2 regions of the Mycobacterium sp. NGS59 genome follow, and region 1 is predicted to be linked to the other one. Evidence: predicted binding sites of a transcription regulator. Region 1 holds the regulator's gene; the other holds the start of a gene.
What was found. The regulator LexA, encoded in region 1, represses DNA repair genes until DNA is damaged. The targets are predictions, from matches to a motif close to CGAACANNTGTTCG.
Positions count from the first base shown of each region.

Region 2: the regulator LexA is predicted to act here: its motif matches at 2,230-2,243, upstream of ruvC (crossover junction endodeoxyribonuclease RuvC).

Region 1 covers NZ_JCALCN010000004.1:40,890-45,098, reverse strand. Annotated here, with positions in the region: gene AC5Y46_RS06770 (LGFP repeat-containing protein) at 1-1,596, shown strand, start outside; gene lexA (transcriptional repressor LexA) at 1,606-2,274, opposite strand; gene AC5Y46_RS06760 (LysM peptidoglycan-binding domain-containing protein) at 2,568-3,074, shown strand; gene nrdR (transcriptional regulator NrdR) at 3,163-3,624, shown strand; gene AC5Y46_RS06750 (peroxynitrite isomerase) at 3,642-4,127, shown strand; gene AC5Y46_RS06745 (alpha/beta fold hydrolase) at 4,152-4,209, opposite strand, start outside.
Region 2 covers NZ_JCALCN010000023.1:48,812-53,020, reverse strand. Annotated here, with positions in the region: gene AC5Y46_RS21135 (DUF1304 domain-containing protein) at 1-18, opposite strand, end outside; gene ruvB (Holliday junction branch migration DNA helicase RuvB) at 28-1,068, opposite strand; gene ruvA (Holliday junction branch migration protein RuvA) at 1,065-1,658, opposite strand; gene ruvC (crossover junction endodeoxyribonuclease RuvC) at 1,655-2,209, opposite strand; gene AC5Y46_RS21115 (DUF2617 family protein) at 2,310-2,804, shown strand; gene AC5Y46_RS21110 (YebC/PmpR family DNA-binding transcriptional regulator) at 2,808-3,563, opposite strand; gene AC5Y46_RS21105 (class I SAM-dependent methyltransferase) at 3,609-4,209, opposite strand, start outside.

The sequences.
Region 1 (4,209 bases):
GGCGCCAAGAAGGGCAACCAGTACCCGATCGGCGGCGACGGCGTCGCTCAGGACTTCAACGGCGGCAAGATCTTCTTCAGCCCGGCGACCGGCGCCAACGCCGTCGAGGGACCGATCCTGCAGAAGTATGAGGCGCTGGGCGGGCCGGTCAGCAGCGATCTGGGCTTCCCCGTCGCCAACGAGGCAGACGGCGGGATCACTCCAGCCAGCCGCGTCGCGACGTTCTCCGCGGCGGACAAGCCGGTGATCTTCTGGACCCCCGACCACGGCGCCTTCGTCGTGCGCGGGGCCATGAAGGCCGCGTGGGACAAGCTCAAGGGCGCCACCGGCAAACTCGGTGCGCCGGTGGCTGACCAGACGGTGGACGGTGACGTGGTGTCGCAGAAGTTCACCGGCGGCAAGATCTCCTGGAACCGCGCCAAGAACACCTTCAGCACCGATCCGGCGAATCTGGCGCCGCTGCTGTCCGGACTCCAGGTTTCGGGACAGAATCAGCCCAGCAATTCGGCCTCACCCCCGGCGGGCAAGAAGTTCACCTTCCACTGGTGGTGGCTGATCGCGGCCGTGCCGGTGCTGTTGCTGGTCCTGATGTGCGTGTTGGTGGTGTTGGGTCTGCGCAGGCGCCGCGCCGCGGGTCCCGATGCACCCGTCTTCGACCCGGACCCGGACCGCAACGCCGGTGTGGACTATGACCCCGGCGCGGAAGGGCGCTGGCCGCGCGAGGACATCGATTACGGTTCTGAGCGGTTCCCCCCGGCCGACGAGCACGACCAGCACGTCGAGGACCATCCCGACGCCGGCTCGGGAGCCCGGGTCAGCTGGTCCCGGGGTGGGGCGACGGCGGTCCTCCCGGTCGAGCAGGACGCCGACGACGACGAATTCACCCACGATGCCGACGAGAGCTACGACTCGTCCTCGTATGAGGAGTACGACGAGGACCCCGACGCGGTGGGCACCACGCCCATCCCGGTGGTGTCGCACGAGGGCTACGGGGAACCTTTCGAGGAGGAGCCGCGGGTTCCGGAACGGGTAGGGCCGGAGGACTACGTGCCCGAACTCTCGGCGCCACCGACGTACGTGCCGGACGCGGACGTCCCCGAAGTGCCGCACTCCCGGGAAGAGCCGGAAATCCCGGAAGTTCCGGAGATCCCGGAAATCGAGCCGGACGAGCCATACCTCGACGAATATGCGGGGGCCCGCTACCCGCAAGACGAACTCAGGGACGACGCGGAAGGCGAGTCACCCGACCTGGCGTCGCCACCGGACACCGATCCGGTGCCCGAGGCGAGAACGGGACGGCATGCGGCCGCGGACCCGGCCGGCTACGCCGCCGAAGCCGGCACGCCGTTCGGAGCGGCTCCGCAGGCCGAGGCGCCGGCGGCGGCACCGGCCGGCAGCGCCGCGGTGCGTCCGACGATCCACCTGCCGCTCGACGACGACCCCTACCGGGCCCCGGACGGCTATCCGATCAAGGCCAGCGCCCGGTTCGGTCTGTATTACACGCCCAACAGCGCGCTCTATCACGACACACTGGCCGAGATCTGGTTCGCCAACGAGGACGCCGCGCGCGCCAACGGTTTCGTCCGGGCCGACTGACGCCGGCGGCTACACCTTGCGGATGACGGTGACCACCTTGCCCAGCACGATCGCGTCGTTGCCGGGAATCGGGTCGAATGCCGGGTTGTGCGGCATCAGCCACACCTGACCGCCGGCCCGCTTGAATGTCTTGACGGTGGCCTCGCCGTCGATCATCGCCGCGACGATGTCGCCGTTGTCGGCGACGTTCTGCTGGCGCACCACCACCCAGTCCCCATCGCAGATGGCGGCTTCGACCATGGACTCACCGACGACCTTGAGCAGGAACAGCGTCCCTTCGCCGACCAGCTCGCGGGGTAGGGGGAAGACGTCCTCGACGGCCTCCTCGGCCAGGATCGGCCCGCCGGCGGCGATGCGTCCCAGCACTGGGACGAAAGTCGGCTCCGGCAACGCATCCGAACCCGCTACATCGGTGAGCGGAGGCGTCACCGTGTCGTCGGCGCTGCGCACGTCGACAGCACGCGGGCGGTTCGGGTCCCGCCGCAAGTAGCCCTTGCGCTCCAGGGTGCGCAGTTGGTGTGCCACCGAGGACGTCGACGTCAGACCGACGGCATCACCGATCTCCCGGATGCTCGGCGGATATCCGCGGGTGGTCACCGACGCGCGGATGACGTCCAGGATTGTTCGCTGTCGGTCAGTCAGCGTCGCATCGGCCGGGGTGTCGTTGCTGTCGCTCATGGCACTGAATGTAACCCCACTCCGTCCAAGAATCAAACATGTGTTCGACCGGCGTGTCGTCGCGCCGTCGAGGGCCGCCGATCTGCGGAAACAAAATGAATCACAAGTGTGTAACTTCGGCGCGTACCGGGTATCTGAAAGTCACCAGCTGGTTGCACCGACAAAAAACTTGTCGGTGGTGAGGTCTACGGTTTTGCTCGTGCGACACGCTCGCTCAAATGTTCGGTTGTCGAACACATGAGCGACTAGTGTCGAACACACGAGCGATAAGTAGTCGACCGGAGGGAAACGGCATGACACTCATCTACGCGGGTCCGCATCGCGCCAGCAACGCGCAGAGCCCGTTGAACAGGCCTCTGAACAGGCCGATTCGCGAGTTTCCCTCCTATCGGTCCGGTCAGCCACGGTCGAACAGGCCGGGCCCGTCGCGCCCGGCGGGCGCGCCGATGCGCTACTACGGCACCGGTGTCGCGAGGTCGACCGTTGTCCACCGCAGACGGCCGGTCAGTGTGGCAACCACGATCGGGCTGGCCCTGGCCGCCGGTGTCATCACCCTCTGGTTAGGGCTGATGGCCAACTTCGGCAGCATGGTCCACGGCGAATCGGTCGAGGCGGCGCCGCAGGTGCCCGCCGCGCTGGCGGTGGTGCGGGTCGAGCCGGGCGAGTCTCTGCAGGATCTCGCGGTCCGCGTGGCGCCGGGCGCACCCGTGCGCGACGTCGTCGAACGCATCCGTGACCTCAACGCGCTGGACTCCAGCGCGGTGACCGCAGGCCAGACCCTGATCGCACCGGTCGGCTGACCGGCCGCAACCCGGGCTCGGCAGGTCGCGCGGGTACTCTCGGGGTGTTCTGTTATCCGGACGTCACGGCGTGGCAAAGGAGCGGCCATTGCACTGCCCTTTCTGCCGGCATCCCGATTCCCGGGTCATTGACTCCCGGGAAACCGATGAAGGCCAGGCAATTCGCCGTCGCCGGTCGTGTCCGGAATGCGGACGCCGCTTCACCACCGTCGAGACCGCGGTGCTCGCAGTGGTCAAGCGCAGCGGCGTCACCGAGCCGTTCAGCCGGGAGAAAGTGATCAGTGGTGTGCGCCGCGCCTGCCAGGGGCGCCAGGTCGACGACGACGCGCTGAACCTGCTCGCCCAACAGGTGGAAGACGCGGTGCGGGCCGCCGGGCCGGAGGTCCCCAGCCATGAGGTCGGGCTGGCCATCCTGGGTCCGTTGCGCGAACTCGACGAAGTCGCCTACCTGCGCTTCGCCTCGGTGTACCGGTCCTTTTCCTCAGCCGACGATTTCGAACGCGAGATCGAGGCGCTGCGCGCGCACCGCAACGTATCGGCCCCGGGCTGAACGGCGTCTTCCGACCGATGGCCGCCCAACTTCATCCCGACGTCGCTGCGCTGGCGCCGCTGCTGGGTACCTGGGCGGGGCGTGGGGCGGGGGAGTACCCGACCATCGAGTCGTTCGAATACTTCGAAGAGGTCGTCTTCTCCCACGTGGGCAAGCCTTTCCTGAGCTATGGACAGAAAACGAAAGCCGTCGCCGACGGCAAACCGCTGCACGCCGAGACGGGCTATCTTCGAGTGCCGCGACAGGGCCACCTGGAACTGGTGGTTGCCCATCCCAGCGGCATCACCGAGATCGAAGGCGGCAGCTACTCGGTGCGCGACGGCGTCGTCGAAATCGACTTGGCCACAACCGATGTCGGAATGACCCCGACTGCCAAAGAAGTGTCGGCACTGGCCCGGTCGGTCCGGGTCGACGGCAACGAGCTGTCCTACTCGCTGCGCATGGCCGCTGTCGGCCAACGCCTCCAGCACCACCTGTCCGCGACGTTGCGCCGACAGTCCTGAGACCTCAACGTCGACGGCCGTGATTCAGGTGGCGCTGCGTTCGTCGGCCCCTATGGCGTTTAGCACGGCCAGCCGGGTGTCG
Region 2 (4,209 bases), on a different contig from region 1:
TATTGCGGCAGTGACCATTTCGCTCTCCTAGTCGAATAGTCCCGGTTGCGAGACGCCGGCCGGGGGCGTCATACCCAGATGTGTCCACGCCAGCGCGGTCGCCACCCGGCCGCGCGGGGTGCGGGCTACCATGCCCGCCCGCACCAGAAACGGCTCGCACACCTCCTCGACGGTGGCGGCCTCCTCCCCCACCGCGACCGCCAGGGTCGACACCCCTACCGGACCGCCGCCGAAACTGCGGGTCAGCGCCGACAACACCGCTCGGTCCAGCCGGTCGAGGCCGAGTTCGTCCACGTCGTAGACCTCCAGGGCAGCCTTGGCCACGTCGCGGGTGATGATGCCGTCGGCGCGCACCTCGGCGTAGTCACGGACCCGGCGCAGCAACCGGTTGGCGATCCGCGGCGTCCCGCGCGAGCGGCGCGCGATCTCGGCACCGGCCTCGGCACCCAGCTCGATGCCCAAGATGCCCGCTGAGCGCGCCAGCACCCGCTCCAACTCGGCGGGCTCGTAGAAGTCCATGTGCGCGGTGAAGCCGAACCGGTCGCGCAGCGGGCCGGTCAGCGCGCCGGAACGGGTGGTCGCGCCGACCAGGGTGAAGGGTGCGACCTCGAGCGGAATGGACGTCGCCCCGGGCCCCTTCCCGACGACGACGTCGACCCGGAAGTCCTCCATCGCCAGGTACAGCATCTCCTCGGCGGGCCGGGCGATCCGGTGGATCTCGTCGATGAACAGCACGTCGTGTTCGACCAGGTTGGACAGCATCGCGGCCAGGTCACCGGCGCGTTCCAGGGCGGGGCCCGACGTGACCCGCAGCGAGGATCCCAGCTCGGCGGCGATGATCATCGCCAACGACGTCTTGCCCAGGCCCGGTGGCCCGGACAGCAGGATGTGGTCCGGGGTGCCGCCGCGGTTCTTGGCGCCCTCGATGACCAGTTGCAACTGCTCGCGGACCCGGGGCTGGCCGATGAATTCGCGCAGCGACCGCGGCCGCAGGCTGCCGTCGATGTCGCCCTCGCCGACCGCCAGCGACGGCGAGACGTCGCGCTCGTCGAAATCGTCGTCGCTCATTTGGCCTTGCCCAGCAGCGACAACGCGGCCCGCAGCGCGGTCGACGTCGTCGCCTCCCGGTTGTCGGCCAGCACCTTGTCGGTGGCTTCCTCGGCCTGTTTGACCGCGAACCCGAGGCCCACCAACGCCTCGACCACCGGCCCCCGCACCGCGTGGCCGTTCACCGCCGGCGCTGCACCCGTCCCCGCGATCACACCGACCTTGTCGCGCAGTTCGAGCACCATCCGTTCGGCGCCGCGCTTGCCGATGCCGGGCACCCGGGTCAGCGCGGCGACGTCGCCGTCGGCCAGCGCCTGCCGCAGCGCCGCCGCGTCGTGCACGGCCAGCGTCGCCATCGCCAGCCTCGGACCCACCCCGGACACCGACAGCAGCGTCTGGAACAGGTCCCGGGTCTCGACGTCGCAGAAGCCGTAGAGCGTCATCGAATCTTCGCGGACGATCATCGCGGTGATCAGCCGCGCTTCGGTGCCTGCGCGCAGCGTGGCCAGCGTCGAGGGGGTCGCGTTCACCCGATACCCGACGCCGGCCGCCTCTATCACCGCGTGATCGAGCGCCACCTCGAGCACGTCGCCGCGGACCGAGGCGATCATCGTGCCGCCTTCAGCTTGGCCAGGTATTTGTTGCGGTGCTGCGCCGCCTGCGCCTGCGCGGCGGCCAGCCGTTCCAGCGTCGGCGCACGCCAACAGTGGCAGATGGCCAACGCCAGTGCGTCGGCGGCGTCGGCCGGGGTCGGTTTGGCTTGCAGCGCAAGGATTCTGGTGACCATGGCGGTCACCTGCGCCTTGTCGGCGGCACCGTTGCCGGTGACCGCGGCTTTGACCTCACTGGGCGTGTGGAAGTGCACGTCGATGTCGCGCTTGGCCGCTGCCAGGGCGATCACGCCGCCGGCCTGCGCGGTGCCCATCACCGTCGACACGTTGTGCTGGGAGAACACCCGCTCGATGGCCAACACGTCCGGTCGGTGGGTGTCCAGCCAGTGATCGACTGCGTCGCTGATGGCCAGCAGCCTGCGGTGCAGTGGCTCGCCCGACGGCGTCCGCACCACGTCGACGTCCAAAGCGGTGATCTGGCGGCCGCGACCGCTTTCCACCAACGACAATCCGCACCGCGTCAAGCCGGGATCCACACCCATCACCCGCACCGCAGCTCCCTACTTCCTACCGAACAGCTGTTCGATAGCCTAGCCCGGCGGTCCGACATCGCCCGGTAGGGACACGCGCCGATGAACTAGGTTGAGCCCGGTGCCGCTTCATCAGCTCGCTGTTGCGCCGGCCGACGTGTCCGGGACCCGACTGGCGTTGGCGCTGAACGCGGCCGCGCCACGCCCGCTGGCCAGCTGTCGACTGGAACACCCTCACGGCGGCACGCTGTCGCTCGGAGTGCTGGGTGCTTCGCATGTCGTCGTCGTCGAGCACGGCGCGGGACGATTCTCCGAACAGGTTTCCTGCCTCACGAGCGGCGAGCTGCCCGAACGTTCCGATGCGCCCGGCTACCGGCTGCAAGCACGCACCGACGAGTACGACGAGTCCGCTTTCCGCACGCTGGCAACTCACTTGCGCGAACGGTGCGAGATTGACGACGGCTGGCTGGGTGGGGTGTTTCCCGGCGACGACGCCGCGCTGACCGCATTGGCCGCCGAGCCCGACGGCACCGGCTGGCGCTGGCAGACCTGGCATCTCTACCCGACGGAGTCCGGCGGTGTCGTGGTACGGACCGCCAGCCGCTGGCATCCGTGAGGGTTACTCCGCGTCGAGCGCGGCCAGCACCTCGTCGGACAGGTCGACGTTGGTCCAGACGTTCTGCACGTCGTCGCTGTCTTCCAGCGCGTCGACCAGCTTGAACACCTTGCGGGCGCCGTCGGCGTCGACGGGCACGCTGACCGACGGCTGGAAGCTGGCCTCGGCGGATTCGTAGTCGATGCCGGCCTCTTGCAGCGCGGAGCGCACCGCGACCAGGTCGGTCGGCTCGGAGATCACCTCGAAGCTCTCGCCCAGGTCGTTGACGTCCTCGGCGCCCGCGTCGAGCACCGCGGTCAGCACGTCGTCCTCGGTCAGACCGTTCTTCTCCAGCGTCACAACGCCCTTGCGGGAGAACAGATAAGACACCGAGCCGGGGTCGGCCATGGTGCCGCCGTTGCGGGTCACCGCCACCCGGACCTCGCCGGCCGCGCGGTTGCGGTTGTCGGTCAGGCACTCGATCAGCACAGCGACGCCGTTGGGTCCGTACCCCTCGTACATGATCGTCTGGTAGTCGGCGCCGCCGGCTTCCTCACCGGCACCGCGCTTGCGGGCGCGTTCGATGTTGTCGTTGGGCACCGAGGTTTTCTTCGCCTTCTGGATGGCGTCGTACAACGTCGGGTTACCGGCCGGGTCGCCGCCGCCGGTACGGGCCGCGACCTCGATGTTCTTGATCAGCCGGGCAAACTCTTTGCCGCGGCGGGCGTCTTTGACGGCCTTTTGGTGCTTGGTGGTGGCCCACTTGGAATGGCCGCTCATCGGTGTGACTTACCTCTTTCGCTTCGAAAAGTTCGCCTGACGAGTCTACGTGCCGCCCAATTCACCGGGCTTGATCCACCTCCATTGGGTCGACCACCACGAAACCGCGTCGGGCAGTCTGTCGCTGACGGCGCGCACCACACCCGGCCACCACTCACGGTGATAGTCGTCACCAGACAGCCAACCACCCGGCGCGATTTTGGGCTGCCACGCATCGATGTCGGCGACGACGCTGTCATAGTCGTGTCGGGCATCGAGATGGGCCCAGGCCACCGAACCGTCTGCGAAGAATTCGGCGGCTGCCACGGAATCGCTGATGATCAGCTGGATTGTCTCGGCAAGCCCGCAGTCGATGATGTTGCGGTGTAGTAGCCCCGCGAAGGTCCCGCCGCCGTGCCGGACCGCGGGTCCATGCGCATCGGTGTTGTCGCGTCCTTCCGGACCGCTGCCGCGTGCGGTGTCCACTCCGACGATGGCGATGTCGCGACCCGCCTCGCGCACCACCTCGCCCAGCGAGCAGATGCTCTGCCCCAGATAGCACCCCACCTCGACAAACCGGCTCCCATCGGGAAAATGCGCAACGGCTTCCTCCTGGTGACGACGCCACTGGAACCAGCCGGGAATATCCCGCCAGGAGTGGACGGGC